2 regions of the Bacillus sp. ABR genome follow, and region 2 is predicted to be linked to the other one. Evidence: a T-box and tRNA genes for the amino acid it is inferred to sense, from the RefSeq annotation. Region 2 holds a T-box; the other holds one or more tRNA genes.
The links. A T-box is a leader RNA that pairs with one kind of tRNA and senses whether it is charged. The one in region 2 lies ahead of thrS (threonine--tRNA ligase), so its partner is inferred to be a tRNA-Thr.

Region 1 (16,215 bases), on a different contig from region 2:
TCTGGGATAGTCCCATCCGCCTCCATTCCTACCTGACCTGATAGTGTTAACCAACGCTGTGGTCCTGTTGTTTCTATTTGATGGGTATATGGTGCGACTGGCGGATGAATGGTCTCAGGATTACGTGATGTTCTCATAAATAAAAACCCCTTTTCTGAAAATACAGTCAATTTTTATCATCATATCAAACTTTCTACCATATTCAGATTTTTATGCTCAAAGTAAACCTGAAGAAACAATCGCAACAGCCTGCTATAATTCTTGTTTTCTAAAAAGAAACCATCCAATGAGAAAAAAGAAAACAATCAATACCGATACACCTAGAAAGCTAGTAAGTGCCTGATCCGAATAAGTCCCCTTATGAATCATCTCTTCGGCTGCACTTGTCACGCCTTTAGGCGCAAACTTCCCTAATGTCTCTTCATAAAATGAAGGAACGGTAAACAGAATAAGGTTGATCAAAAGCGACACACCGCCAGCTGTGACAGAACGTTGAAAGAACGCCGAAGCACAAATGGTCGATACCACAATAAGCAATAAATTTGGGTAATAAAGAAGTGTTCCTTTTAACACATTGACCCAATCCACATGCCCAAATTGAATATCCACATAATAAACAGAGACAAGCACCGCCAATACCAAACTAAACAAAGTCAAACAGGCATAGGCACATATTTTTGATACATAATAATTCGTTCGACTGATCGGTTTCACCATAATCATCGCAGTCACTCCAGAGGCACGCTCTCCAGCGATCGTCCCCATCACGATCATAATTAGGATAAACACACCTAGCGAATCAAATTTACTCAATGCACTCGCCAAAGCCTCTCCAGCACTAGGCTCTGGTATATAAAATGTAGACCCTTCAGGTAAATTAGCTGATTTCGATAGAAGATCCGGCAGCATTTTGAGCGTAATAGGCTGCGTAATCATTAAAATCGTAAAAATGATTGGCACAAACAAAATTTTATAACTAGTGAATAACTCCCTAAATTCCCTTTTCAACATCATCATGCACTCACAACCTTCATGAAAATATCTTCAAGCGTCAGCTTAGATAGTCGATATTGGAGAAGAACACCGCCAGTTTCAGTGATGAGACCCGGCAGCTCCTTCAATGCCATTTGTTGATCATTCACTCGCACCTGATAAGCATCTCCTGTCTCAAAGCATTCCTCCACCCAATCCCGCTCTTTTAGCAAAGCCAATAATTTCGTATCCTGTTGTTCTAATTGAAATTCAATCACTGGCTGGATATAGTCTTCTTTGATCTGTTTCATGGAAGAAGACATCTCAATTTTGCCACTGTTGATCATGATAATATGATCTGCCACACGTTCAATGTCATCTAAAATATGGGTCGACATAAAGATCAACATCTCTTGTTTCAGACGCTCAATCAATGTCAGAACGTCTTTTCTCCCCATGGGATCAAGTGCAGACACAGGTTCATCCAAGATGAGAACCTTCGGGCTGTTGATAAGCGCTTGCGCAATGGCAAGCCTCTGCTTCATCCCTCCGCTATAGCTGCCAATGGCACGATCCTTCGCCTCATATATACGGCAAAGCTTCAACAGCTCCTCTGTTTTGGAGCGAATGATTTTTTTCTCTAAATGAAATAACCCGCCAACCCAATGCATCCACTCCTGCCCCGTCATATCCTGATAAAATGCAGGATGCTGCGGACAATACCCTATCACATGACTGATTTGATCCATCTCCTTTGTGACATCCAAACCTGCCACCTTCACGACCCCAGACGTAGGACGAGCAAGCCCTGTGAGAATCCGGATCGTTGTTGTCTTCCCCGCTCCATTGGCACCTAAAAAGCCAACACATCCAACCTCCTCAACAGAAAACGAAACATCTTTTAACACTTTATTCGGGCCATACGATTTCGTCAGCCCGTGACACTCCAGCATATTCAAGTGAATCACCCCTACTAAGATTGTTTACGACCAAAAATGAAATACGCAATAGGACCGGCACTCGCCACAAACACAATTACCAAAGCCCAAACCCATTTCACCTCTCCTCTGATTCTCGATGGGTCTCTTTTCAACAAATCAAACAAACCAATCACCATCAAAATCGCTTGCAGCAAAATAAGAGGTAATATCATCTTCATATCCATCCACGCCACTCCCTTTTCAAACGCCAATTTGTTTTAATATCACTTCTTTTGACGACATGAAGAAAGGATTCGTTCAAACGGATTTTATTTTTATCGATCGATTGATCTATAAATATAAAAAAAGCCCAGTGAAGGTTATTCACTGGGCTTATATATATATATATATTTAAAAACTTGCTCGTCGATTTAACTCTTTTCAACAACTGAACACATCAATTTTTTACTCTTTTTAAACTCTAAATGCATTACATAGTAAAATATTTTCTCATAAAAAATCAAACTAAATTTAAAAATCTATTAAAATCTCCACTGTTTATTTTCTTTGAAAAAAATATAAATTCCTGACCTTTAGTTGGTTTAGAAATTGAATAATTCAAAAAGTACTTTAAATAATAGTAATTCTTATAAAGTTCTTTTATTTGATCAGATATATCATAAGTCAAAATCCAATATCGTCTATTCATTTCATTTTTTATGACTTTTGCTAGTTCTACATGATCATCGTGTGAATAAAAATTCGTGTATAAATCAGGTCCTTTATCATAATATGGTGGATCAAAAAAAGTTAGTGAATTTCGAGTTTGTTTTATTTCTTTTTTTATAAATTCTTTGGCATCATAATTACATACTCTTATCTGCTTTGAATAGGAAGAAATAAGTTCAATCCTTCTAATAATTGCTTGTTTATTAAATCTGCAATCAATTTTATAGTCACCTGTTTGATTTTTACCACCAATAACACCTGCTTTAATAATTCCAGATCTGTTCGTTCTATTCAAGAAAAGAGTAGATAGGGCTAGGGATAACTCATCAATACTATTTTTCTGTCCTTGAATTTCCTTTTGAATATACCACTGATCAATATTTATAGGTATATCAATTATACGTTTAATTAATTCTTCTGGATTATTAACAACTACATTCCAAAATGCATATATACTTCTATCATAATCATTGATAATGATTTTATTTACATCTCCATTTATTAATAAACGAAGAGCTACAGCTGCCCCTCCAGCAAAAGGCTCTATATAAGATGAAATATTATTAGTATTTACAAGATACCTTACATATTGATAAACTTTATCTTTCCCACCAGGATACCTTAGTGGAGAAACACTAGCCATTTTCGCCATCACCTCTTATGTTAAGAATGATTTAAATTAGAAAGAAGTTGATTTCACTTAATATGAAGATCCATATGGAGATAATTATGAAAAACGGCTAGAATAGGCATAATTTCTAAATTTACTTTCTCTACTAAAACATTGTACACTGTTGCGTAACTATCATGAGTAATCAAATTTAAATAGTCATACAACTTATTAGTATCAATAGCACCTATTAAATTTTTTATAGCTTGATATTTTAAATGATTTTCTCCTCGACATATTTCATGCAAATTTGATTTCTCAGAGAGTTTCTCTACTAAAAATTTTAGATTTTGCTTCGGATTACCGTGATTTTTTATTTCTTTACTATTCATTACTTCTTCAATAGATAGTTCCATCAATTGCCTTAAAGACGAAGCAATCATATATCTATAGTCTACTGCATTTTCCAAAGATTGTATCTCTTTTATCAACGTATCAACTGTATTATTTATCTTTAATTTTGCATCACCTATTATAAATGAAGCTACTGATGTAAAGAATTCATTCTTTGGTTGATTTGTCTCAATTCTTTTGTTTGGAACTCTTACCTTTATTTCAATTCTTCTAGAGATAGATTCACCTTTATAATTTAATTTGGCTTGTACACTATAATCACCAATAGAAGCATCTCCAGAAAAGATATTGTTTCTGATGTAATTACTCTCAGTAGAGAAAATCACCTTATTTTTTAAATTCTCTCCGTTGGAGTCCGTTGCATTTTCAATCAACTCTAATAAATTGTAATCATTATATAAATAAACAATCTTTTTATTTGTTATCAAATTTAAAATCAATTTATATTGTTCTTCTGATTTTGGGTTTCCTTCTGTCTCTTTTCCTTCTGGGTTTCCTTCTGTCTCTTTTCCTTCTGGATTTCCTTCTATCTCTTTTCCTTTTGGGTTTCCTTCTATCTCTTTTCCTTCTGGATTTCCTTCTATCTCTTTTCCTTCTGGATTTCCTTCTATCTCTTTTCCTTCTGGATTTCCTTCTATCTCTTTTCCTTTTGGGTTTCCTTCTATCTCTTTTCCTTCTGGGTTTCCTTGAGAAATAGGTTTTATTTCCTCAAAAAAATTAGAAGCCATTTCCGCAGTGTATACATCAGCCACAGTCGCATTTTTTGAAATGAAAAATTCTATCATTTCACATATTTTATTAAAGTGGACACTATCAGTTAAATCAACTTTTAAACCTCGATCTAATTGAAATATTCTTTTACGTATATTAGAATAGCCAAAAATTCTATTCAGGGTTGTAGCAAAGCTTCCTTTTTGCAGTTTATTGTACAGTTCTCTCTTTTCAGCAGTTTTCTCTAGTTTTTTATATATTAAATTTCCTAATCCTAATGGTTGATTAAGGTGTTGAGAATTGAAAGTGTCTTTTTCATTAGAATCCCAATTAATTTGACCTTTTCCATTTTGTTCTCCAGAGTGTAACTTTGCTACATGATTCGCCATAGAGTTAGAATCAGTATATACTTGAACATTGAGTTTCAGCTTTCTAACATCAAAATTCTCTTTCATTATTTTTAAGTTTTCATAGACTTTTGGATAATCGTTTTTTATAATTTCAGATGTATTATTATATAATAACTTTAACGCTGTTAATCTTCTATTTCCATCATGAACTATAAATTCACCATCTTTTTTGAGTACAATGAAATTTTCAAGAACTATACCTGTCTCAACAATGTCTTCTATTAAAGACATTATTTTACCAGGCCCAACTTTTTTCAATTGAAAAAAAGTAAGAATTGCTTCTGCCTCACTTTTTACCTCTCTTGGAAACCTAGGATTTGTCATAGATAAAGTTAGATCAGTTATATACATTTCTTTTAATTGTGGCTGCTCATACATTTAAATTGACCCCTTTAATATGAAATCTACACATTTTTAAAACTTCAGTATTTCTCTTATATTTTATCAGGTGTAATATTTGAACAAAAAACTCCTCTAGATAATAATATCTAAAGGAGTTTTTAATTACAATATTTTTCTAAATTTAAATGAAAATTGACCTATCTCTTGTCTACTCCACCGTCACGCTCTTCGCAAGGTTACGTGGTTTATCCACATCACACCCGCGGTGAAGTGCTGCGTAGTAAGCGATTAGCTGTAATGGAACAACAGATGCAAGTGGTGCAAGTGCTGGGTGTACAGCTGGAAGGACGAAACGGTCGCCTTCGTCTTCTAGGCCTTTTAGTGAGATGACACATGGGTTTGCTCCGCGTGCAACGACTTCTTTGACGTTACCGCGAATGCTGAGGTTCACGTGCTCTTGCGTTGCAAGGGCAATGACCGGTGTGCCTTCTTCAATTAAAGCAATTGTGCCGTGTTTGAGTTCTCCGCCAGCAAAGCCTTCTGCTTGGATGTAAGAGATCTCTTTTAGTTTTAGTGAACCTTCAAGGCACACATAGTAGTCAAGTCCTCTTCCGATAAAGAATGCGTTACGTGTCACTGTGAAGAAGTCACGAGCGATTTGTTCCATTTCATCCTTTTGATCGACAAGGGCTTCCATTGCGTTTGCTACAATACCAAGCTCTTTGACAAGATCAAAGTCAAGAGATTGACCATTTAATTCAGCTGCAACAGATGCAAGGATTGCAAGGACAGCGATTTGAGCTGTGTAGGCTTTTGTTGAAGCCACTGCGATTTCTGGTCCTGCATGAAGAAGCAATGTGAAGTCCGCTTCACGAGAAAGCGTAGATCCTGGTACGTTTGTGATCGTTAATGCTTTATGACCAAGCTCTTTGACTTGAACAAGTACAGCACGGCTGTCCGCAGTCTCTCCAGATTGAGAAAGGAAGATGAACAGCGGCTTTTTCGATAGAAGCGGCATGTTGTAAGAGAATTCACTTGCTACATGGACTTCTACAGGTACTTTCGCCCAGTCTTCAATGTATTGTTTACCGACAAGTCCAGCATGGTAGCTCGTTCCGCAAGCCACAATGTAAATGCGGTCTGCTTCTGCTACCGCGCTTGCGATATCGCCAGCGACTGACAGTTTGCCGTTTTCGTCTTGATATTCTTGGATGATTTTGCGCATAACAAGCGGCTGTTCATCCGTTTCTTTTAACATGTAGTGAGGATATGTGCCTTTCTCAATGTCGCTTGCATCAAGCTCAGCGATATAAGAAGGACGTGTCATGATATCACCGTCAAGGTTTTTAATAATAACCTCGTCTTTTGTGACAATGACCATTTCTTTATCCATTAATTCCGCATATTCGTTTGTTACTTGAAGCATCGCCATTGCGTCAGAAGCCACAACGTTGAATCCTTCGCCGAAACCAACCAATAATGGGCTTTTGTTTTTCGCCACATAGATTGTTTCTTTGTTTTCGTTATCGAAAAGGGCAATTGCGTAAGAGCCTTTTAGTTGAAGAAGCGTTTGACGGAAAGCTTCCTCTGTATCAAGACCTCTGCTGACAAATTGTTCGATGACTTGAACAACAACCTCTGTATCTGTGTCGCTTTTTAGTGTGACGTCTTGTAAATATTCGCGTGTCAATTGTACATAGTTCTCAATGACACCGTTATGAACAAGCGTAAAACGGCCAGAAGCACTTTGATGCGGATGTGCATTTAAATGGCTTGGTACACCGTGAGTTGCCCAGCGTGTATGTCCGATTCCTGCTGAAGATGCTACGTTTGCATCTACGACTTCACGAAGCTCAGCGATACGTCCTTTTTCTTTGAACACATGCACGCCATCTTCGTTTGCCACAGCGATACCTGCTGAATCATACCCGCGGTACTCAAGCTTCTCTAAACCTTTTAATAAGATTTCCTTCGCATCATTCTGACCAATATAACCTACGATTCCACACATAAATATTCTTCCTCCCGATCATGTGAAAGGGACAAAGAAAGCCTACTAAAATAGAAGGGACATTTCTTTGTCCCTCTCTACATGTTTAATTTGGGAGATCATGTGTATTCCCTTTGTACAAAGAGTCACCTCTTTGCTTTAAAGAAACACTTACGGCTGTGATCTCTTTTTTGATCAGCCGGGAGGCATCCGCCGAAAATTCGATAACCTCCATCCTCGTCAACTAAGCATCTTTCGTCCGATCGCTTAGTTCGGGCGCTATAATTATAAGAGAGTTTCTGAACATCTACCCTGCCTTTCCTGATAGAATAAAAATCCAGTAACACAAGGATGATTGTACTATAAGGTCTGACCTCCGTCAATCACAATTTAGCGGGTGATCCCCTTCATTTGAGAAAGTGAGACCTCCATACACTATATGCGATGAGGCTTGTCACGTTCTACCTTTGATGTGCTCTCCTATGTATGAAGGCAGCTTCAAGTTGCCCTCGCTTATATCATTCGTATAGATCCATCCAATTATGTCGTTTATTCAAAAAAAAGCAAACCGCTGGCAGCGGTTTGCCTTCACCTATTACTCAATACCCATTTCTTCTTTCACAACAGCTGTAATTCGAGCCACATATTCATTACACAGCTCTTTTGTTTTCGCCTCTGCCATGACACGTACAAGCGGCTCTGTCCCCGATGGACGAACAAGGATACGGCCGTCACCATTCATCTCTTTTTCGACCTCTTGGATCACCGATTTTACTTTTTCATTTTCTTCTACTTTATATTTATCAGACACTTTCACATTCACTAAAAGCTGCGGGAACTTTTCCATTTCCGCTGCAAGCTCTGATAATGTTTTCCCTGTCGCTTTGAGCGTATTCACAAGCATGATCGCAGAAAGCATGCCATCACCTGTCGTATTATAATCAAGGAAAATCAAATGACCTGACTGCTCGCCGCCGACATTATAGCCGTCTTTTTTCATCGCTTCAACCACATAGCGGTCACCAACAGCAGTTTGAATGCTCTTAATGCCTTGCTTCTCAAGCGCTTTATAGAAACCAAGGTTACTCATAACCGTTGACACGACGGTGTCATCCTTTAATCGGCCTTCATCCTTCAAATAACGTGCACATATGTACATAATTTGATCACCGTCTACGATATCACCTTTTTCATCGACTGCAATTAAACGGTCACCGTCACCATCAAACGCAAGACCAATATCTGCACCCTTCTCCTTCACAAAAGCAGAAAGTGCTTCTGGATGAGTGGAGCCTACACCATCATTGATATTCAATCCGTTTGGAGATGTTCCCATTGTGGACACATCAGCATCTAAATCTGCAAATAAATGTGTCGCTAGAGAAGAGGTTGCACCATGTGCACAGTCAAGCGCCACGTGAATACCTGTAAAATCCTCGTCCGCTGTCTGCTTTAAGAATTGCAAGTATTTCTGACCGCCTTCAAAGTAGTCGTTCACCGTTCCAAGATCGGCTCCAACTGGGCGTGGTAATTGATCGACTGGCTGATCCATCAGCTGCTCAATTTCGTTTTCCTGTTCATCTGACAGCTTAAAGCCGTCACCGCCGAAGAATTTAATGCCGTTGTCTTGAACTGGATTGTGTGAAGCAGAAATCATGACACCCGCTTCAGCATCCATTGCCTTCGTTAAATAAGACACACCAGGTGTTGAGATCACACCTAGACGCATCACTTCAGCTCCAATTGAAAGTAAGCCTGCAACAAGCGCTCCTTCTAACATATGACCAGATACACGTGTGTCTCGACCAACGAGTACCTTTGGACGTTCTTTATCCTTCGTGAGCACATAGCCGCCAAATCTCCCAACTTTAAATGCGAGCTCTGGCGTTAATTCGCTATTCGCTACACCCCTTACACCATCAGTTCCAAAGTACTTGCCCATGTTTCAATCGCTCCTTTTTTACCATTCAAGAGGACGCATCGTCCTCTTTTTTATCTTCTTTGACCCGCTGTCTTTGACTCGATTCTTTCTTTGCTTTATCTTGCGTGGATTCTTCTTTACTCTTCTCACCCTGATCATCGTCATCAGTTGATGGATCTTGTTGATCTTTTTGATCCTTCCGATCATTCGTCGAAGCCGGCTGATCCTCTGTATCAGTAGAAGTGAGTTTCACTTTGACCTTTGATCTCGATAATGTCCAAGTCACATTTTGAGGACCATTTACTTGAACTTTGACCTCATGGGTTCCTTCGTTCAAGTCCCCTGCATTGATATAGGCTTCAACATCTGAAGCCTTTAGTTTATCAATCGCACTCTTTGATCCCTTTGCTGTTAACGTGATCCGTCCAGAAGATGGGCTCACAAAATCAGATGTGAGATCCTTGCTCAAACCCACGACAGAAATCGGTACATTATCGATCTTTTTTTCTTCAGCTGTTGCAACCTTCACTTTGATCTTAACGGTTTCGGGTGATACCTTTTTCACACCATCTGGCAGGGGAATATCGGCATCAATCTCCGTATCATCTTTGATCTTGCTTAGGTCCAGCTTGACGCCATCAATAAAATCAAGGGCATCCAGCACCTTTTGAGAGCCGTACACTGTGACCTCACTCGGGCTTGTCTCAATGCTTGAGATGCTGATCCCTTCTGGCAAGCTGCCCGTCCGCTCAATTTTAAAAGGGACCTTTTTGCTTGGACTCGAGATTGGGACCGTAATATCCACCACGGACGGACTTACTTCAACTGGCAGCTCATTCCCGCTGCTATCATACACAGTGAGCTTCGCCTCTTTTTCAATTTGCTGATCGACATCTTCTAAGTTCACAAAAGCTTTAATGACAGAAATTTTGTCGATGACGTCCTTTGATCCAGTAACTGTGACCTTTTTCGGATTCACAATGGGCTGTTCAGGTGTATAGCCGTCTTTGATTTTATTTTGATTATAAAACTCGGTTTCAACAGGAAATTCAGCTGTTGTTTTTTCTTGTATCGTCACAGTCGTCACAGATGGATTAATCGATAGTGTGAGTCCCTTCGATACATCTCTTGCCTTCAGCTCCACTTTATGTGTACCTGTCGATAAGTTCTGCATGTCTGCGTAAATTTCAAAATTCTTTGTTTGTCTTGCTGTTTTCACAGCACTAGTTGATCCTTTAATCGTGACATTGACTGTCTGCGGCACACCAGTGACGACGTACTTCTCATCATCATAATACGCTTTAACAGGAATGTCGGTTAAAGTTGCTTCATCTGTCGTCGATGTTGGGAAAAAGGATTCACCGATTTTTTTCGGCGTGGGCGCTTGCGCTGAATTGACTGCACCATACAGCAATAAAGCGAAGACCAATGCAAGAAGCTTAACGGCCCAGCGATTATTCAAAATCTTATCCATTTTTCTTGCCCCTCCAATACCATTTGGTCGAGGAAGCATCTTTGCTGTTCTTACTAAATTCAGCAATCAGCATTTCTTCAAGCGCTTCTTCTGTCAATTCTCGGTGGAGATCACCATTCCTTGCGACAGAAATACCGCCAGTTTCCTCAGAAACGATGACAGTTAAGCTGTCTGTCACTTCACTAATTCCGACTGCCGCCCTATGACGCGTCCCCAGCTCCTTAGAGATAAAAGGGCTTTCTGACAGCGGTAAATAGCAAGCTGCAGCTGCAATCTCATCCCGCTTCATAATGACAGCACCGTCATGAAGCGGTGTATTCGGAATGAAAATATTAATGAGCAGCTCTGAACTCACCTTTGCATTCAAAGGAATTCCTGTCTCTATGTAATCATTCATTCCGGTATCGCGCTCAATTGTCAGCAGTGCGCCGATTCTGCGTTTCGCCATATAGTTAATTGCTTTTGTAATTGCCTCGATCGTTTTCTGCTGCTGCTCCTCTACAGGTGTCCCGCTTCTTGAGAAGAAACGGCCGCGCCCAAGCTGCTCAAGCGCTCTCCTTAGCTCTGGCTGAAAAATAATAATGATCGCAAGGAATCCCCACGTAATCGCTTGATCCATCAGCCATTGAAGTGTGTTAAGACCGAGATACGCACTTCCCATCCTGACGAGAACAATGACCACAATTCCCTTTAAAAGCTGAACCGCTTTTGTTCCGCGGATGACCATCATTAATTTATATATCACATACCAAACAACGAGAATATCAACAGCATTACCGAGGTACTGCAAAAAAGGAATATCCCCTAAAGCCATTTCCTCGTCCTCCAGAATTTTCAGTTATTCTTCGTTTGATGCATTTTTTAATATAAAAATAGCCTATGTATCAATACATAGCGTGGCTATTATACCACATTTTGTTTCAGCAAGGAAAATAGTTGCCATATCTGGCTGAGTTGCTAGTATGCGTGAATCCCACCAATGTATAGAAAAAGAGCAGCCCCCTTAGAGACTGCTCTTTAAGCCGATTGAGTTACTTTTGCTCCTCTGGCCCAATGACCCGCATTACGTTTTGTGCTGTTGATTTCATTTTGTACCAGATCCAATCAAATACTTCATTAATTTCATTAATTTGACCAGTGACTTGTCCGGCAGAAGCAGTCAACTGTTCCCCATTGACGACGGTGACATTTCCATCAACCTTGCCTTCTACAATCAGCTTGCCATTTTTGACAGTGACATCACCCTTTACGGTTTCCCCTTTAGGTACGGTCACTGTATCATTTTCAACGACGAGATTCGGCTGCTTTGACACACTGAAATTATGATCGGTATTCCAGCTCGTAAACAGACTGCCTCCCATTAAAATGAGAAAGAGGGCAGCGGCTACCATCAGCGGGTGAGCTTTGATCCATCTTTGAACCGACACACGCTTTTTCTCCTTTGGAAGACCTGCCATCACCTTTGCAGTGAAATCAGATGGTGCTTCTATATGAGATGTACTCTGCACTAGCGCGATGGATTTCTCAATTTGTTGAAAATGAGTACGGCACTCCTCACACGATTGCAGATGGCTTTTTAATTCTTTTTCGTCTTGGGGCTCAATGTCCCCGTCTAAATACTGATGCATAAGCTGGACGATTCTATCCTGACAGCTCATCAAAATCACCTCACTCAAAGGTCTCTCAACTGTTTCCGGAGAGCCTCTCTACCCCTGTGTATTCTCGTTTTCACCGTACCAACTGGTATATTCAGAATCTCACTAATTTCTTTTAACGAGAGTTCATCAATATACTTTAATACGATGACCGAACGATATTTGTCGGGTAATCTTAAAATTTTTTGCTGAATGGTACTCGATAATTCAAGAGACACCACCTCATCCTCTGGCAAAATGCCATCAGCAGCAATTTGAGAATACATATTTAATCCTTCTGTTCCTGCCACCTCTGCATCTAAATAATAATCCGGCTTTTTTTTGCGAATACGGTCGATGGTCAGGTTGGTTGCAATGCGGTACAGCCACGTGGAAAACTTACGGTTCACATCAAAGCTTTCGATATTCACATAAGCACGAATAAACGCCTCCTGCGCAATATCCTCCGCTTCATGTGCATTCCCAAGCATACGGTAGCACAGCTGATAAATTTTGTCTTTATACAGGTCTACGATGTCTGCAAATGCGTTCTGGTCGCCTTTTTTCACTTGCTTAATTCTCTTTTTAATCATTGTGTCCATAGTATATTCAACCTCTGCCTTCACCGGTCTTTATGTATACGAACCTCTTTCCAAAAGGTTTCATTCTCCTCTAAAAAATAGTGTAACAAATTTTTGACAGTGTGTTACGCTTATCAACCGGTAAAAACCTTAACATATCCTTAAATTTTCCCAAAACAAAAAAAGAACGGGAACAAGTCCCGCTCTACAATAGCTTTTCACCCATTAATGAACCAATTAACGCAACTGCCGCTTCAGCGGTTTTGTTTTTCTCATCTAAAACCGGATTTACTTCAACAAATTCAGCAGACGTTAAAATACCCGCCTCCTCTAAAAGCTCCATTGCGAGATGACTCTCCCGGTAACTAATGCCCCCTGCTACCGGAGTACCTACACCAGGGCATTCCGCTGGATCTAATCCATCTAAATCAAGCGACAGATGGACACCATCTGTTCTCTCCTTTAGATACGCAATCGCTTCCTCCATCACCCTTGTCATCCCTAAACGATCAATTTCATGCATCGTATACACTTTAATGCCTTTCTCTCGAATCAATGCCCGCTCTCCTTCATCTAAAGATCGAGCACCAATTATAACGACATTTTCAGGCTTCAATTTAGGCGAATAACCGCCAATATTCGTTAAATCAGCATGCCCAAAACCGAGACTGACAGCAAGCGGCATGCCATGAATATTTCCAGAAGGAGAGGTTTCCTCCGTATTCAAATCCCCGTGTGCATCATACCAAATGACCCCTAAGTTTTCATAATGCTTGGCTACCCCAGCAAGTGTGCCAATCGCAATGCTGTGATCACCGCCTAAAATGAGCGGAAACGAACCAGATTGCACAATACTGTCAACCTTCTCAGCAAGCAGCTGATTTGCCCCAGCATTCTCCGTCAAATTTTTCAGCTTTTCACTTGTATATAAACCTTTCTCATCATCTCTTTGTTCAACTGGAATATCTCCAAGATCCTCTACATCAAATGAGAGCGTTTCCAATTTTTCTTTTACGCCTGCACAACGAATCGCACTCGGGCCCATATCGACGCCCCTTCTCGTTTGACCCAAGTCCATTGGAACTCCAATAATCGTGACCTTCTTTTGCTCTCCCATATGTACATCCCCTTTCCGTTCATGCTTATATTTTACTTTCTTGATGCCTTCTGACTCAACTCGACAACATTTTGAATAGTTATACAGTCCCTCTGCCAACATAAAAAAAGACACCTTTTTCAAAAAGGTGTCTTAACTGGGCTAGCTGGATTCGAACCAACGCATGACGGAGTCAAAGTCCGTTGCCTTACCGCTTGGCTATAGCCCAAAAATGGTGGAGGGGGACGGATTCGAACCGCCGAACCCGGAGGGAGCGGATTTACAGTCCGCCGCGTTTAGCCACTTCGCTACCCCTCCACATATGGAATTGATAAAGATAAAACAGTGCCGGCAAGAGGACTTGAACCCCCAACCTACTGATTACAAGTCAGTTGCTCTACCAGTTGAGCTACACCGGCATATGGTGGAGGATGACGGGCTCGAACCGCCGACCCTCTGCTTGTAAGGCAGATGCTCTCCCAGCTGAGCTAATCCTCCACATCATGGTGACCCGTACGGGATTCGAACCCGTGTTACCGCCGTGAAAGGGCGGTGTCTTAACCGCTTGACCAACGGGCCAGTTTGTCAAGTTTGTTGTTTCCGTGAAGCTGACAAAAGTTATTATATACAGGTTGTCCCCCTTTTGTAAAGGGGATTTTTATTTTTTTTATTTTCTAACTATTTACTCCCTATTTATTCAACATTTCGGCTGAAATATAATTTCAATATTCAAATATAATATTGAAATTTCATATCATACTCAATATACTGAAAATGAAGAAATAAGGAGGTATGTCACATGCAGCCATCTCAACTGCGTTCTTTGACAACAGAATCAAGAAACCCCAACACAATGGGAATTTCTCAAGCAAATCCGCTTGAAATACTCCAGATGATTAATGAAGAAGATAGGAAGGTCGCTCAAGCAGTCAACCTTGTACTTCCCCATGTCAAAACAGCAAGTGACTTTGCCTATGAATCCATCTCAAATGGAGGCAGACTCGTTTATTTAGGCGCCGGAACAAGCGGCCGAATTGGCGTAATGGATGCTGTCGAATGTCCCCCAACCTATAGCGTCTCACCTGATGTCATTGTAGGCATCATGGCAGGCGGAGACTCAGCTTTTTCTCAAGCTGCCGAAGATGTGGAAGATAGTGAAGAAGCCGGCAAACAGGATTTAGTACACATCCACCTGACATCAAAAGATACAGTCGTCGGAATTGCCGCAAGCGGCAGGACACCTTATATCATCGGCGCTTTAAACTATGCAAAGTCAATTGGAGCTAAAACAGTAGCACTCAGCTGCAATGAACAAGCAGAAATTAGCGAGCTTGCAGATTGCGCCATTGAGGTCATTGTAGGACCAGAAGCCATCACTGGGTCAACAAGAATGAAAGCAGCATCCGCTCATAAAATGATTTTAAATATGCTTTCCACCTCAGTCATGATCAGACAAGGCAAAGTATATGAAAACTTGATGGTTGATGTAAAAGTCAGCAATCATAAATTAAAAGAACGCGCCATCACCATCATTCAACATGTGACAAATGCTTCCTACGAACAAGCCGTGAAGACTCTCGAAGCAGCAGACTTAGAAGTCAAAACCGCCATCGTCATGCTCCAAACAAACACAGACAAGAAAACAGCCAAAGATTTACTGAGCAAAACGAATGGTCATATCGACAAAGCGATCTCACGTTATCAATCCTAAAGGAGGCAGAGCTCATGTCAGCAGGCGGACTTACCCTACTACACACAATCAAATCAAAGCTCCCCCAATCTGAAAAAATCATTGCAGACTATATCCTTGCCCATCCTGACAAAGTCATTAAAAGTACAGTACACGAAATCAGTCAGGCAGCCGGCGCAAGCAGCTCTGCAGTCATCCGTCTTTGTAAATCTCTCGGGCTGGATGGCTATCAAGATTTAAAAATGCGGATCGCTGGAGACTTGATGCATGACGATAAACAAGGCTACAGAGATATCGAACAAGATGAACCACTTCAATCCATTATTCAAAAAACAGCTGGAAACTCGATTCAATCGATTAAGGACACCGCTTCTATTTTAAATGCAGATGCTTTAGAAAAGGCTGTTCAATTACTGCTGAATGCAAACCAAATTCATTTTATCGGTGTTGGTGCATCTGGCATCGTCGCAGCTGATGCCCAGCAGAAATTTCTCAGAATTAACTATGCAGCGACAGCCTTCACTGACATGCACATTGCATCTACGGTCATCGCAAATGCAGGAGAGAATGACATTGTGTTTGGTATCTCCTTTTCAGGAGAAACGTTAGACATCATTCAAGCCCTTCAGCTCGCAAAAGACAACCAAGTGAAAACCATTGCTTTAACACATCCAGGTCATACTAGCGTTTCTGCTTTATGTGATGTTCACCTATCGACGTC
Region 2 (16,215 bases):
ATCCTTCCCTTTTTCCAACTCTTCTGCTTTTGTCACTTGCCCCTTTTCATCTATTGTCGTCGAATAGAGATGAAATGAGTTTTCTATTATGGCTTGGTTACTGCTTGGATGGTCTATAATCGTCGCATCTTGGACTGTTGATTGACCAAAATTGATATTTACTTTCCAATCAATAACTTTCCCTTGTTGATTTCCTGATTTGCTCGTGTATTTCCCTCCATTTGGAATGGACACCACAGCATTCACATCTGATTCTTTTGTCTGTCCATCATAAAGGGTCGCTTTATTTTCGTAGGTTTTCTGTACTAAATCCATTCCTTCAACACTTGTTTGATACGTGATTTTGTATGGGGAATCAATGGCTTTTTTGAAGATGACTTCGAAGCCTGTTTCTCCCTTTTCATTTTCAAGGAATTTGATGTCATAATGTTCTTTCGCTAATACCTCTTTTTCTTCTGCTCCATTTTCCCCGCCTTGTAAATCAAGCGAATAGACGGTGATTGAATCTTTAAGCAAACGCTGATTTCCTTGAATGAAATCCTCGATTCTCGCCTCTTCTAGATGTTTCAAATTATAGTTCACACCGATATTCCATGTGATCTCTTTTTTCTTTGCATCATAAGTTCCGTTCTTAAAACCATTAGACTGCGTGTATGTGTCCGGTGTGAAGACAGATTGATTTTCCTTCGTCAAATCCTTGCCATCTTCATTTACCCATTCAAGCTTTACATGATTACGCAGATTCTTTTGGTCTTTATCTGCTCTTTTTTCATAATCAAAAGACGTTGTATATGTGACGATATGTTCTGTCTTAATTTCTTTTGTAAATTGAATATCAAATCCATTTTCATGTTCAATTATTAGGTAATCTGTGCCTTCTTCAAGCACTGAATTGCCTGTCGTCACTTTTAAACTATCTTTTTGCAGCGTCAATCCTTCGTTTGTAAACGTATCTTTTAATATCAAATTGTTCATCGTTTGTTGATCTTTGTTGAAGGTGATACGCCATGGAATAGTCTTGGTCTTGTAATTTGGTGTTCCATGATTTTTCGTTAGGATTTGCTGGTCAATTCTTTGCTTCCCTTGTTTGCTCTCTTTGCCAGCTGTTACGGTATTGATGATCTCTTCAGCTTCAAAAACCCGCTCGGTTGCTTTTGTTTGATAGGTGATGAGATAAGCTGATTGAATATCTTGATTGAATTGCAAGGTAAACCCGTTTTGTTCATCCTTTTTTTGAGGTTGAACTACATAATTTTCAAACGCTTTTGTCCCTGCTTCGTTGCCATTTTGATCAATTGTGACTTCTTTGACTTGAAATGAATCAGAAATCAGCGCCTGTGTACCATTAAAGTAGTCTTCTAACAAAGCATCCTTTTGAGCCAGCTTTTTTTCGTTATAGTTATATCGAATTTCCCAAGTAATCGTTTGTGTGACTGGATCGTAGTGAGCGGCTTTTTTATTTAAAGGACTGCCTCTTGTCACATTCACTGTGCCTTCTGCTGAACTGATCACTTTATCACCGGAAACTAGGGACGCTTTATTACGAAATGCAGACTGATCTTGATTTGTAATGTCCGTTTCATACATTAAACGGTAAGCTAGATGCACGTCATCTTTAAATTCAATCGTGAAATCTTGACCATCTGCTGTTTGGCCGATTGTATAGTGGTTTTCGTCAAGCAGCTGACCAATCGATGTTTCCCCATTTAGCTTTGTATCAATACGATAAAGCTTGATTGAATCTTTTTTCAATGCCTGACCTTCTTGAATCGGATCTAATAGCTTCGCTTGTTTCACATCGTCTAAGTCCATATTAAAATCTACTGTCCATTGAATGGTTTCAGCATTGTAAGATCGATTTGGTTTTCCCTTTTTAGAGACGTTTGGACCATTTGGAATGTATTGAATCGGAATAGATACCGTATCCTTGCCTTCAATCGGGGTAATGATGACTTCTTTTTCTTCAGTGATGACTGTTTGTTGATCTAATTGCGTCCAAACTTGAAGTGTTCCATGGATATTTGAATATTGTTTAATAAAATCGGTGAACTCGATGGAGGCATTTCCACTCTCATCTACAGAGAAATAACCAACGGTTGCCTGATTAAATTTCATCTCGAGACGATCGATTTTTTCGTAAATCACTAATTCCTCTGGAACCTTGAAATGGAATTCATCTCCGCCATTATAGCTATGCCCATTCGGGATGGCCCACTCATAGTTAATGGAAATCAGCGAGTTGATATCAGGTTTCTCAATTGAATTTCCTTCCGGATCTTCAAATATTAATTTCGCATCAGTGAGGAGATTTTCTTGTATCAGCGTTTGTTTTGTAACACTTTGCAGCCCTGCACGCTTAGACACGCTCACTTTATTTTTTAGTAATTCATCTTCTTCGTTTTGTTTCGTTTGAGCGGCTTCTTGATTGTTAGAAGCTTTATCTTTCTCAGATGAGGTTGAGTCATCTTTTGGAAGGCTTTCTTCACCCTCATTTTGCTTTGTTTTCTCTTCTTGCTGAGTTATACTGGTGACATCGATGTCAATTGATCCTTCTAAATTTGGATCGATCTCAACATCTTCTTTAAATTTTACCGTCACTTCATTTTGTTTTGAAACGGTATATTCGCCAACAGGTATGTCACCTACAGTAATGGGTTCCTTCTGCTCCTTCTCTACCTGGATGGCTGAAGGAAGAGTGAAAACATACGGATATTGTTTTTTTAGATCAATTCCTTTTATTGACCAATGCACAGTGGCCTTTCTTACTTGCTGATCTTCCATGCTTGATAACTTATTGCCTTCGCTATCAGCAAACTCAATATCCCCATAAATATTTTCTTGAATTTCTTTTGCTTGTGCCCCTGCTAAAGGCAAGACTCCTAATATACTAGACTGTATGACTAGCACTGTAATGAGTGCCAGCGACAATATTCTTTTCAATACATCCACCCTTTTCTAAAATTAATTTTCAACAATGATAAAAAATCAGTTGTATACTGTCAGATCAATCACTCCGCTTCTGATCAAATATTTTCTAAAAAATTGCACCTTACGACCCTATGAATAAAATGAGTTGATCAATCATGATAGTGGATTCAATAACTGGATTGGGGTCCATAGAAATGGGGAATAGTGAGAGGGATCATGAAAGAATAAATATGAATTTTTCTATTGATACTTGAATGAACAATAAACGATGTGTACATGCATATATAAGCATGTATTCACATATAGTTCGTTCATATGAAACAAGCATGTATCATATGGTATGTATGGTTAGACAGTTCAGCATCATATAGACCGCATTCCTTTCTACTCCCTTTCATATGGTAATCAAAAATCTGCTGCATTTTATTCTTTCATTTACCGTTTCAACAGCAAAAAAATAAACAAAATATCTAAAATGATCCATTTTTATAGGATTCATGGCTTACTTATCACCTTTTAAAAGAAAAATATGGAGAATTAACGAATAATATTTGTTTTCGTCTAATTTTTTTCTCTTTTATCATGAAAAGTGAAGACAAAACGATTTAGCCTAAATATTAAAATCATTTTATGCCTATTTAGAAAATCAAATGTTCTTTAAGTGAACTTCATAATATAGAGGCAAGCCAAGGGAAGGAGTTAGTTGTTTAATGGAGCTCATTGATAATAAATCAAAGAGATGGATAAAAATTTTAAAACTGCTTGTATCAAAAGATAAGTGGTGGAGCCTTCAAGAAATATCGAATGAACAAATCGGTTCGGTTCGTGCCATTCAAAGCGATTTAGAACAAATGAAGTCGTTCCAAACAGAGAACGGAGAGCCGTTAATCCACATAAAGCCAAGACAAGGCATATCCATTTGTTATACACAGACGATACGAGTCGACTACTATATCAAAGAAATTCTAAAAGATACGATTGAAATTCGATTGATTGATGGCGTTTTCTTTGAACAAAACAGGTCTTTCTATGAATGGATGGACATACTGAATATCAGTAGATCCACATTGTATAACACCATTCATAAAATCAATTCGCTTCTTATCTCGTATGACATTGAGTTACGACCAGATAGTATGCAGTTCCATGGAAATGAGAAGGAGATTCGTCAATTTTTTGTGGAATTTTTGTTTGAAGTCTATGGAAGCAGGCTTTGGCCATTCGATGATATTCAAAAGCAAGATGCAGTTGATTTTTTACAAAAGCTATTTCAGGTGCTCGAAGTCAATCTACCTGATGTGGCGATAGATAAATTTTGCCTATGGCTCGCCGTTTCCATACACCGAGTGAGGAAAAATTTTTCAATACGACGCAATTATAGGTACTCAATGGATAAGGAAAAACAAACATCTACAGCTAAAGGTATCTATAATCAAATCAAAAACTTGGAAGAACACGTTTGCCAAATGACAAAGGACACTTTTGGTGTTACGTTGGATCGTCACGAATTTGTCTTTTTACTATTGATTGAACCAGCTATTGGCCATTATAAATCAATTGAAACTGTCGAAGAAAAATTGACGTTCTTTCAATCGCATACACCACACCTCTTCGAAGCCATTCATTCCTTTATCAACCAACTGGAGTTGATATTTCATCAAGAGGTGGCTAATCGCAAGGCGATGACACTGATTCTTCTCCAATATTATGTGTATTCTAGGGAAATTACCGTAAGAGATGGATTCCTTTTCAAAAAGAAATCGAGGTATTTATCAGAGGTAAAAAAACAGCTTCCTTACTTCTATTCGAGGATTACTCATATCATCCAAGAGTTAAAAACAGACGATATACTTGCTTCTTTTGTGAAAAATGAACGAGAATTGATTCGTATCATTACTTCTAACTGGAGGGGGCTTGTTCATTTGGAAATGGATCGGAGAAACGTGTTGAACATTTTTGTCATTTCAACATTAGGTTATAATCATAGTTTGTTTATTGCGGATTTAATTAAATTAAGATTGCCTCCTCTCATTCATATTTTCACAAGTCCAGAAAATACATTAAATGAACAGACAATGGATCGACTTGGGATTGATATGATTGTGACCGATACTGAACTTCCTAATCAATTAGGACGGTCTACGCTGCTGATCAGCTCTTTTCCAACAAAGAAAGAAGTGGACAACTTGCACTCAAGATTGGTTGATATGACAAACTAAGATTCACCAAAAAAAAGCTGCTGAGGAGCTCTCTCAAGCAGCTTTTTGCTTCTGTATTAATGAAGCGCTATTTGTTCATTCATCAAATCAATAGCATAAAGCGATTGCTCATATTCATCTAATAGAAGGTAGACTTTGAGCGGTGCAGCAGTTTGATCTGTCTGCTGCGTGAATAGGACACAAGTGAATTTTTCGATTCCTTCTGGCAGCTTGCTTTTCAGAAAAGGATGAAGAATAGGAGAGATTCGAAGGGTATCAACATCTTGCAACCAAAGCTCATCTTGTAACGCAGGATAATGATCAACCAAAAACTGACGAAACACTTCCAATGTACTCAAGTTAGATATCCTCACTTTCTTCTATTTATAGCTTTAAGCTTACCTAAAACAAACATGTTCAACTCACCCTATGATCTCAGTCCGCCTATTTTCGCATACTACTAGAGACACAATGTCATTTTTTCTTCTAAAAGATTTGTAGATCAACTTTACTGTCATGAGTTTTCCATATGTATGACGTTTACTATATGAAATACGAATTCCCACCGATGGACCTATGATCATATTCTTATCTGTTTCTTTCGTGATGAAACGACAACTTCCTTCTACAAAATTCCATTTTTATTCTAAAAAGAGGAAAATGGGACAAAAAAGAACAGCTGCTCACTGTTCTTTTAGAAGTTATGAAAGGTCTGTCAAAGAGAATACTTCGCCGCTCACTGCATCAACGCCATCATGACAGTCAAGCTTGCCGCATAAAACATATTGTTTTTGCACATCGTCATAGACATAGATCGGTGTAAGTTCGAGGCGTTCTCTCAATGTTTCAAAGGCTTCTTTCTGAGATATGGTGATTTCACTAGCTGATTGAGATGGATTGAGTATCCCGCATACTTGAAACATCTCTTTTTTATCTATGTAATTAATGGCTTCAAAAGTGCTGGCATCAATGAAGACCTTGATCTTATCCATAAATCCACAGCCTTCTTGCTCATTCGTTTTTAATATCGCTTCGATATAGCCATGATCACGGTGGAGTGTTTTAAGCACCCACTTCCCTGTATCCTTTGAATATTTTTGCGCCAAAAAGGTGCGAACCGCTTTGATACACTCAGCTTGCTCCTCTTTTGAGATCGGGAATGTATCTGGTGAAGGCTCCAGTGAGAAGGCTTGTTCAGCAGTAATGTCCTCGTTTATATTGACTTCCTTTTTTTCAAAGGTTTTGGTTAAAGGTTCATTCCACTCCATGACCTGATTCATGTGTATACAATGTGTTTCTTCACGCCCAATTTCAAACGGTATCGTTCCTGTCCCATCGTTCTTGACATAAATTTCTTCTAACGCAAATATAGGGCGGATTCGATTCTGCTCGAAGGAGGGCCAATCAAACCGCTGCACTTGCTGCTGAGCTAAATCCTCGATCCTATCAATGGAAAGCACATATTCTTCAGCTCTTAGTCGTTTTTTTGCCATAAATGGCCCTCGATGTATAAAGTGAATGAGCTGCCCATGTTCATCCCATTTCACCTCGATTCTACCTGAAGGCGTCACTTTCACACCATCTATTGCTTCTTCGAAAAAAAGTTCCCCTTTCTCCTTTTGTTGCAAGTGAAAATGCTCACCATCAATCAACTCTGTTTCTTGTTCAATCCATTGAATGGCATGAGCTGGATAAGGCCTCTTAAATGTGACACCATTCTTCGCGAAGGTTTTATCCATGACAAAAATAACTGTTTCAACCTGCCCTGTATTCAAATTCACGTCAATTACGGCTGTGCCGTCCGGGTTTAGATCATCGTCCTCTGGTTCAGCTTCATGGGAGGGAAACCATTCCATATTCAATGTATACACCGTTTCATTGAACATATTGACGTAACGATGAAAATTGTGCCTTTTTAGATAGTAAAGATCTAAGCCAAATTTCGCCTTTGTCTGATCGATCAGTTGTTGTATGTTTGCATTCATTTGTTTCACCTCAAAATTCAGTTTAATGGAAGAAGAAAGATGACGATAAAGCCGAATATGACGATCACTGATAATAATCCTAATGCCATTGCCAGCATATTTGATTCCTTTGTAAAGCCTTTTAATCCGTGCGCTTCAGTCGACCGATCGATTTTTCTAAAGCGAAAGAGCATGCTTATATTGATAATGGCTAGAGCCATAACAAATAAGAAAATGAGAAACTTAAGTTCTATTTCAAAGAATGAATCTGGTATTGTTTGTAAACTAAATGATTGGAAGAACATAAGCCCGCTCAATATCAATTTCCAAATGTTCTCCACTCTTTGTTCTTTCTCCCACTCTTTTCCCAATTTTTCTTTTTCATAAATGGCTACCTGCTCAAAAATGGGAATGAAAGACTTTGTTGATCCTTTTTTGATCAAGCCGTAAATGCCTTGAAGGAGCATGAAGATTCCTAAACAAAGAAAGAAATATGTAAATTGAATCTCAACTTTTTGAATCAAAACAAAAAAAATCAAGATCATCACGCCGAATAGTAAATTAGAGATAACTACTTGTTTTGTCCTCATCTTTTTCAGTGCAGCTTGATCCATGTAATACTCCTCTCCGTTTTAAATGTTTCTTTTGAACGCTCTATCTTTATTACGATTTTACCGAAAAAATGTTTCAATATTTTCCCTTTCCATTGCAGAAATGGAAAGGGAAAGACGCCCATCATTCAATGGACGTCTCATTCTTCGTAATGAAATCATCACATCATTTCTTGAGCAGCTGTTCTGTCTTTTATTTGCTCAGCTGCCAAACGTTTAAAATCCTCAACAGACATTTGCTTTGAAGTCTTTTCTCCGTGCTGTCTAATATTTAGTGTGTTGTCTTGCATTTCTGTATCGCCAATGACAGCGATATAAGGGATTTTTTGCATTTGTGCTTCTCTCATTTTATAGCCAAGTTTTTCATCACGCTCATCGATTATTGCTCTTATTCCGATACTTCTTAATTGCTGCTGCACCTTTAAGCAGTGATCAAGGTGAACAGTTGAGACTGGGATGATTTGTACTTGTACTGGTGCTAGCCATAATGGAAAGACACCCGCAAAATGCTCAATGAGAATGCCAAGGAAACGATCTAGAGAACCAAAAATGGCGCTGTGAATCACAACTGGCCGTACCTTTTCATTATTTTCGTTGATATATGTTAAATCAAATTTCTCAGGCATTTGAAAATCCAGCTGAATTGTGGCGCACTGATGGCTCCGCTGCAGGGCATCTTTAATATGAAAATCGATCTTCGGGCCATAAAATGCCCCATCTCCTTCATTTAGCTGATAGTCGACCTTTAGACGATCAAGCACATTTTTTAGTGCTGTTTCGGATATTTCCCAAATGGCATCATCCCCTAAGGCTTTTTCTGGACGAGTGGATAGCTCGACGGAATACTCAAACCCAAATGTCCGATACACATGATCAACTAATTGGAAAATCCGTTTGATTTCAGCTTCGATTTGATCTTCTCTTAAAAAAATGTGAGCATCATCTTGGCAAAATGTCCTGACCCTGAACAATCCATTTAACGCTCCGCTAAATTCATGACGATGCACCTGGCCAAACTCAGCCATTCTGATCGGGAGGTCTCTGTATGAATATAAGCTGTTTTTGAACATGAGCATATGCCCTGGACAGTTCATCGGTTTTAAAGCAAAGCTTGTATGGTCTACTTCTGAGAAATACATATTTTCATGATAATGATCCCAGTGCCCTGACTTTTCCCAAAGCTCTTGGTTCATCATAAACGGTGTACTCACTTCTTCGTAATGCGCTTTTCCTCGCACTTCTCTTGAAAAGGCCATTAATTCATTTCTGACAATCTGACCTTTTGGTAAATAAAACGGCATGCCTGGTGCTTCTTCTGAAAACATAAAGAGGGATAACTGCTTCCCTAATTTCCGGTGATCACGTTTATTTGCTTCTTCCATGAAATGAAGATAATCAGCTAGATGATTTGGATGCTGAAACGCTACACCATACACTCGCTGCAAGACATCCTGATTGCTATCTCCCCGCCAATAAGCCCCTGCAACACGTGTTAGTTTAAATGACTTTAAGTACCCTGTAGAAGGTACATGCGGCCCGCGGCATAAATCTACAAATTCTCCTTGCTGATAAACTGTGATGGCTTCTTGAGAGGGTAACCCTTTTAAAATATCCAGCTTATATGGATCATGTGCAAACAGCGCTTCTGCTTCTTTGTAAGAGACCTCTTTTCTTTGGATGGGATGATTCTCATTTATGATGTTTTTCATCTCTTTTTCAATTTCTTCCAAATCCTCTACGCTTAATGTTTGATCGAGCTTCATATCATAGTAAAATCCATTTTCAATGACAGGTCCGATCCCCAGTGTGACATTGTCATATAACCTTTTCACAGCCTGGGCTAATACGTGTGCTGATGTATGGCGCAGCACTTCAACCCCTTCTTTTGAATCAAGTGTGACAATAGACAGCCCAGCATCGCTGTTTAGCTTTTCACTTAAATCAACCATTTGATCATTGACCTTTCCCGCCACTGCTTTTTTTCTTAAGCTCGGACTAATATGGGAGGCAACATCTGCAACAGTCGTACCTGCGGGAAACTCCTTTATCTTTCCATCTGGAAATTGAATCTTCACCATGTTTTCTCTCATAACTGACACACCTTTCCTATTTTTTGAAATAAAAAAAACACACCCATCCCTCATAGAGGGACGAATGTGTAATCCGTGGTTCCACCCAAATTCCCATAACGCGTATTCGCTTTATGGCTCTGGTGCCGTAACGCGGCATTGACGGTATTGGATACTGCAATTTTCCCCAATACAGCTCAAAGGTGGTAAGACAGCTTTTCTGCGTTAGGAAGATTTCAGCGTGACTTCCCTCTCTGGTAACCGATAAAAGCTGCTCATGTCCTTTTCAAAGCAATGATCCTATATGAGTGTACAAAAAAACACACCCATCCCTCATAGAGGGACGAATGTGTGATCCGTGGTTCCACCCAAATTCCCATAATGCGTATTCGCTTTATGGCTCTGGTGCCGTAACGTGGCGTAGACGATATTGGATACTGTAATTTCCCCAATACAGCTCAAAGGTGGTAAGACAACTTTTCTGTGTTAGGAAGATTTCAGCGTGACTTCCCTCTCTGATAACCAGTAAAAATGGCTCATGTCCTTTTCTTCGCTTTTAATTTCTCCATATCTTACATGATGATGATGGATGATGTAAAGCTTTATTTTGAGTAAAGCTAATGAAATTCATTCTTTAAAATGGCATTTTGAGTGATTTTACTCAGGCTATAATCAATTTGTCCTAAATACTCAATTAGCATCCTAATGTAGGTAGTAATCTTAAGCCAGCCATAATTCCCTTAGATTTCTCAATCCTGATAATACGTGTATAACTGTGAAATTTCTATATCAATTCCACCTTTAAGAAGTCTCTCTCTCCTACTGTGAAATAGCTTATCTAATATTTCTTTCTTGTCCTCAAATCGTCCATAATGGATTTTCTTATGACAGACTAAACAAATTGAAACAATATTAGCATGGATGTCTAAACTGTGATCAAATTGATCCTGATATTGCATTGGTATCAAGTGGTGAGCCTCTACATAATTCTCTCCATTAAACTTAGAAATAAAATGCTTATGCTGTTTATCGAACTCACATAAATAATCTGCATCAGCAACAGCTCCAACTGCATATTTAGGATTTCTACTCCATACCTTTTTATTTTTCACTAACCTATGTTTAGGCTTATCTTTTGGCTTATCCTCAATATCAGCTCTGCCGACATCAGCAGGATTTCCTATTAGGTACTTTTCAAACTCCTGCTCCTCTTTAAATAGCTCTGCTTGCAACTCAGAATCATCATAATATTCAATGTATTTTTTAAAATGATTTAAAGCTACACTATACATCCTATGTCCTTTTTCATTCTTCTTTTTGAACTCTGGATTACTAAGAATTTCATCAATAAAGGCAGCATCAGTTAAATTAAATAAATTAATCTTCTGTAATCCATAGTCTCCTAATTCTGAGGATATTGTGCCGATCGCTTTAGAGTATCTTCCAATAGAGTATGGTTTTATATTTGCATAAGTTCTCAACCAATCAGCAAAAGTATCTTGATTCATCAATGGTACGACTCACTCTCTCTGTATATTGTTTTCTTTATAGATAGGTATTCAGAAGAATTAATATGCTCTATTGAATGGTTACAAAAACAATATTTGACTCAAATAAAACTTAATTTATACCATTCTGAAGAATATATCTGCATACCTCTAAGAATTTCTCCTGAATCATTTAGATAAAAATTCCCTCAAAAAAGGAAATTTAGTTCATGTTCTTTTTCACAAATTCCCCTTCACAATCGTTCTCTTGGCTTTCTTAACAATTCTGCTTGTCGCTTTTGTATTAGAATCCTTTGACCACTGTTCGCACAGATTTCGTACCCAATCAGGCTGTGTTTTACTAGCGTCATTCAGCCAGTTTCCTACAGAATCTTGAACATATGTTGATGGATCAGATTTGAGGTGATTTAGAATTGGCAGTGCTCTTTCCGGCTCCTGCTTTAATAACTCAATATGCTTTGTCCATACACCTCTTGGACGGATCGACTCTACAGAGAATCGACGAATATTTTCATCCTCGCTTTTTGCCCATTCTGTTAAATATTCTATACTTTGATCGAGCTGATGACTTAGACTTTCTCTCACTGACATCCAAGCAATTTCGCGAACACCAAAATGGTGATCAGCTGCGAAAGGCTGAATGTACGCTAGTTTCTCTTCCAAAGAGGATGAATGCTGCTTGTTCATATAAGCAGCCCAGCAGCGGACGCTATCAGATATGTGACGGCTGCATGCCTGTATGACTTCCACTCTTTTTTCCTCATTTTCTTCCTGCAGCACTTCATCTAACAAATGACCGATAAGACGAATCGCTTTCATGCCTGACTCCGCTTTTTGTTTGGCGATTTCAGCTGAAAGATCGATTAAATGTTTGTCTAAACCAATAGACGGCAAAACATGCTGTAATAGAGTCACGTGATTGACAGCCAACCATTCAGTTAAATTGACACTCTCTAACTCTCCCTGATTCAAAAGAATCAAGACGTCATGAGGAATGTCACTCCCCTTTCGAGCGCCTTTACGATTGATGATGTCCTCGCTTATTGGCATTATGTATTCTCTCCCGTCTACCAGTACATTTTTGGCATTATTTTTTGGAGTCATTTGTTATTAACGCTTAAAAACCTTCGGATATTCACTCCCATTGTAGCAAATAAACTCCCTCAACTGGTTCTTCTTCAAATCAAAAAAAAGGAACTACCGAAATAAGTAGTTCCCTCAATACTAGTGAATCTATGTTACCTTCCTTGCTCCATTACCTTCAAACTCTTATGCTGAGAGATTCGATCAAACGCCACCATCAGAATGGTCATGAGTAAAGCGAGAAGAACCGTTCCAGCGCTGATCCAGCTGAGGTTCAATATAGATGTCCTGCTTAGTACAAGTCCTCCTAAACCAGAGCCTAAAGCAAATCCGAATTGAATAAATGATGTATTGACACTTAATGCGATATCAGGAGATTTCGGTACAAGTGTGACAAGATATAGCTGCTGAGCTGGCGATGTGCTCCATGTAGCAATCATCCATATCATGATCACCGCCACCATGACCACGAGATTCCCTGTCACAAATGCTAGCAGCATAAGCATGATGATTTGTAGAATAATTCCGGAGAAAATCGTGAATATTGGGCCTTTTTTATCTGCTGCTATCCCTCCAAGACTGGAGCCCAAAAAGCTACATATTCCCGCTAGCAATAAAATGACGCTGATTTCTGTGATGCTAAGGTTTGCTGATTCTTGCAGGAATGGCGTTAAATAGGTAAATAAAGTAGAATATCCACCTACATAAAAGAGTGTCACTGCCACCGCAAGCAAAATTCTCTTATCTTTTAATATCGATAACTGCATACCTAGCGTCACCGGTTCTTGTTCTTTCATAGAAGGGATGCGCCTATATACAACAATCAGCGGAATGAGCGTGATCAATCCAATGGCTGCAAATAATGCTTTCCATCCCATCATGCTGCTTAGAAATGTCCCGATTGGCACACCTAAAACCAAGGAACTGCTGAGTCCCATTAAAATGATGCCAATCGCTGTTCCTCTTTTTTCTCGTTCTACAAGCCGAGTGGCCACAGCCATTGCCACCACAATGGCCGTCCCTCCACTAATTCCTTGTAAAATCCTTGTCATCAGCACCATTTCAAACGAATGGCTGACACTTGTGACGATATTACTTAAAGTAAAAATGATCAGCATCCATGATAATATTTTTCTGCGGTCGATATTGATGGTTAGTGCAATGACAATCGGTGCGCCGATTGCTGCTGAGAGCGCTAAGGATGTGACCAATAAACCAGCAGCTGATGTCGTGACCTGTAAATCATCTGCGACCATTTGAATAATCCCTGTAATGATATATTCGATTGTTCCGATTAAGAAGGCTGCTAAAGCAAGTAAATAAACAACGGCTTTATTTTTCATCGTGACGTTTCTCCTTTGGGCAATGTTTACGATTTGACTTCATTTTTTATAGGAATTTGAATTTCAATGAGTCTTCCTTCTTCATTTTCAGACAATGGGTAATAAATCTCTCTTCCCGGCTGATCTTCTTTCACGCGATATCCGTTATTTTCGATCCATGTCGCCAGGTCAACACAAGCAGTTTGTGCAAATGGAGAATCTGAATGAAATAGGAGCGTCGCCATGGTTTCTTCAGCTGGTAACGTGCGCATCGTAATTCCCTGAGGAAGAGAGCCCCTTAACGCTTTAGCGGAATACCCAACCTCAAATTCGAACTCACTTTCTTTAGCAAGTGATTCCCTCCACAGCACGATTTGTGGCTCAGAGTTCAATTCTTGCGGATGTTTTTGTAACAAATGATGAAACGTTTCAAAGAATGATGGGATTTCGTCAACAGTTCCGTTGGATTGAAAAGACATGATGTGTTTGCTTTCAACCGATTTGATGATGACCTCCTGTTCTTTTTCCACACACCCCTCTCGTTTGATGAGGTGCATCCGCTCCTTAATACGCGCTAATTTCTGCTGTTCTCTCTCGATCAATTGCTGAATCTCACTCTCTTTCAAGAGAAACATGCCCTGAATCTGCTCAACAGAAATATCTTCACGAAGAAGCTGACCCATTTGCTTTAACGTAAAGCCTAATTCCTTGTATAGAAAAATCCGATTGACCTCAAGCAGCTGCTCAGCTGAATAATACCGGTATCCCGAATCTTGATCGATCTGTTTAGGTTTTAATAAATCGATCTGGTCATAATACCTTAAGGTTTTGACAGGGACTTTACTTAACATAGAAAAATCGCCAATCTTGAACATCCTGATCTCCTCCGTTTTGTTGATCTGATCAAAGTATAAACCTTTCAGTAAAGGGGAAAGTCAATAGAAGATTTTCATTTGCATAATCATTTGATGAAGTTGAATAAATTTTTCAAAAGCGCAAAAAGCCTAGATTTCTCTAAAATCTAGGCTTTGCCCATTATCCTAAAATTTTTTCTAACAATCCCATCTGCTCAACAATCTTCATATCATTCATAAATCGTTCCAAACTTACTTTATTCTCTTTTTGTAAGTCTGTTGAATAACCTAAGCATATATTAAAAATACGATCTAACCTTTCTCCGTCTCCACTATAAAAATAATTCGTCACTACTCCATTATTTTCACTTGCAAGAACCACAACTGTAGCCATCTCTAATACATATTCTATATCTTCTTTAGAAATCGTTCGATCTTTTTTCTTAGCACTCATGAATTCATGACTATGAATAGAACGAATCCTACCTTCAAGTAAATTGAGTATAGACTTCTTATAAATGACATACACACTGTGAATATGACTTTTATCAGGACAATAGGGATCTTGTAAAATGAATTTTATACGCTCATCTTCTTTTTCAATTTTTATTGCATCAAGATCATATAATAAAATTTGATCAATTTCTTCTATTTTCATAGGAGGAAAAGTATCGGCTGCATCTGTTTTATTTTTCATATGATCACTCCAATAATTGAAATAAACCGCTCTTAGTCCAAACAATCTAATCTTTCAAGACACTTCAACATGTTTCCACTTTTAAAGAAATTGAATATGGCTCCCTCACTAAATCGCTCAGCTCTCAAAGCCCCCATGATGAGAGCAAGTACACACTGCGCATTTAAATTTGAGATGTCCACATGCTCCATATCGTTCGTTCCCCAATCAATTCCATTTTCTGAGAGGATTTCACTATAGCGGGTAAGTTCCATTTCTTGATGCTGTTCTGCAAAGGTATAGACATCATCAAGAAAGCGTTGGACCGTTTCGGAATAATTCACAAAGGGCATCTGGATTGGGCGTTCAGTTGTTCCATCATTTTCCTGATCGATCACCCATTCTCCGATATGGTCCTCCTGAAGCTTCGGTATGTATTTTGTCAGTATTTCAAATTGACTCATCGTTATCCTCCTCTATTTTATGAACTTGATTTACTCAGTTGATAAAAAAATCCGTGATCATCCTACCAGTTAGCCACCAGTATTCAAATCACGGACTGTTTATTCACTTCACTTTTTACACTCTTACCATTGATACAACTGTCTCAACATGCGCCGTATGCGGGAACATATCAACTGGCTGCATGTATTCGATTTTGTAGTCTTTTGACATGTATTCAAGGTCTTTTGCTAGTGTGGATGGGTTGCAAGAGACGTAGACAAAGCGTTTTGGTTTGACTTGTTTGACGGTGTCTAAGAAGGTGCGCTCGCAGCCTATTCTTGGCGGGTCGACGACGATGACGTCAGGACGGAAGCCTTCTTTGACCCATTTTGGCAGCCAATTTTCAGCTGTTCCTGTCACATAGGTCGCGTTTTTCATGCCGTGTTTTTTGGCATTTTTCTTCGCATCATCAATTGATTCTTTGATGACATCCATTCCTCTTACTTCTTTTGCGCCATCTGAGAGCCACATCCCAATTGTTCCAACGCCGCAATACGC

Region 1: it encodes a tRNA-Thr, which carries the amino acid that the T-box ahead of thrS (threonine--tRNA ligase) is inferred to sense. The anticodon was not compared.

The regions. Positions count from the first base shown of each region.
Region 1 is NZ_JAOYSL010000004.1:9,174-25,388, reverse strand. Features, by position in the region: gene OIT90_RS13605 (RidA family protein) at 1-137, opposite strand, end outside; gene OIT90_RS13600 (ABC transporter permease) at 253-1,017, opposite strand; gene OIT90_RS13595 (ABC transporter ATP-binding protein) at 1,014-1,931, opposite strand; gene OIT90_RS13590 (PLD nuclease N-terminal domain-containing protein) at 1,946-2,137, opposite strand; gene OIT90_RS13585 (DNA adenine methylase) at 2,413-3,264, opposite strand; gene OIT90_RS13580 (ParB N-terminal domain-containing protein) at 3,318-5,144, opposite strand; gene glmS (glutamine--fructose-6-phosphate transaminase (isomerizing)) at 5,317-7,119, opposite strand; gene glmM (phosphoglucosamine mutase) at 7,694-9,040, opposite strand; gene OIT90_RS13565 (CdaR family protein) at 9,066-10,493, opposite strand; gene cdaA (diadenylate cyclase CdaA) at 10,486-11,307, opposite strand; gene rsiW (anti-sigma-W factor RsiW) at 11,525-12,151, opposite strand; gene sigW (RNA polymerase sigma factor SigW) at 12,166-12,729, opposite strand; gene rocF (arginase) at 12,914-13,825, opposite strand; tRNA gene OIT90_RS13540 (tRNA-Gln) at 13,962-14,033, opposite strand; tRNA gene OIT90_RS13535 (tRNA-Tyr) at 14,038-14,122, opposite strand; tRNA gene OIT90_RS13530 (tRNA-Thr) at 14,151-14,223, opposite strand; tRNA gene OIT90_RS13525 (tRNA-Val) at 14,227-14,302, opposite strand; tRNA gene OIT90_RS13520 (tRNA-Glu) at 14,309-14,383, opposite strand; gene murQ (N-acetylmuramic acid 6-phosphate etherase) at 14,604-15,515, shown strand; gene OIT90_RS13510 (MurR/RpiR family transcriptional regulator) at 15,530-16,215, shown strand, end outside.
Region 2 is NZ_JAOYSL010000006.1:53,853-70,067, forward strand. Features, by position in the region: gene OIT90_RS17340 (SpaA isopeptide-forming pilin-related protein) at 1-2,940, opposite strand, end outside; gene OIT90_RS17345 (helix-turn-helix domain-containing protein) at 3,639-5,147, shown strand; gene OIT90_RS17350 (hypothetical protein) at 5,204-5,485, opposite strand; gene OIT90_RS17355 (hypothetical protein) at 5,828-7,111, opposite strand; gene OIT90_RS17360 (hypothetical protein) at 7,129-7,704, opposite strand; gene thrS (threonine--tRNA ligase) at 7,863-9,791, opposite strand; T-box leader at 9,845-10,069, opposite strand; T-box leader at 10,107-10,330, opposite strand; gene OIT90_RS17370 (HNH endonuclease) at 10,520-11,278, opposite strand; gene OIT90_RS17375 (DNA alkylation repair protein) at 11,498-12,328, opposite strand; gene OIT90_RS17380 (MFS transporter) at 12,517-13,704, opposite strand; gene OIT90_RS17385 (MerR family transcriptional regulator) at 13,731-14,558, opposite strand; gene OIT90_RS17390 (hypothetical protein) at 14,719-15,234, opposite strand; gene OIT90_RS17395 (DUF6508 domain-containing protein) at 15,267-15,677, opposite strand; gene rlmD (23S rRNA (uracil(1939)-C(5))-methyltransferase RlmD) at 15,793-16,215, opposite strand, start outside.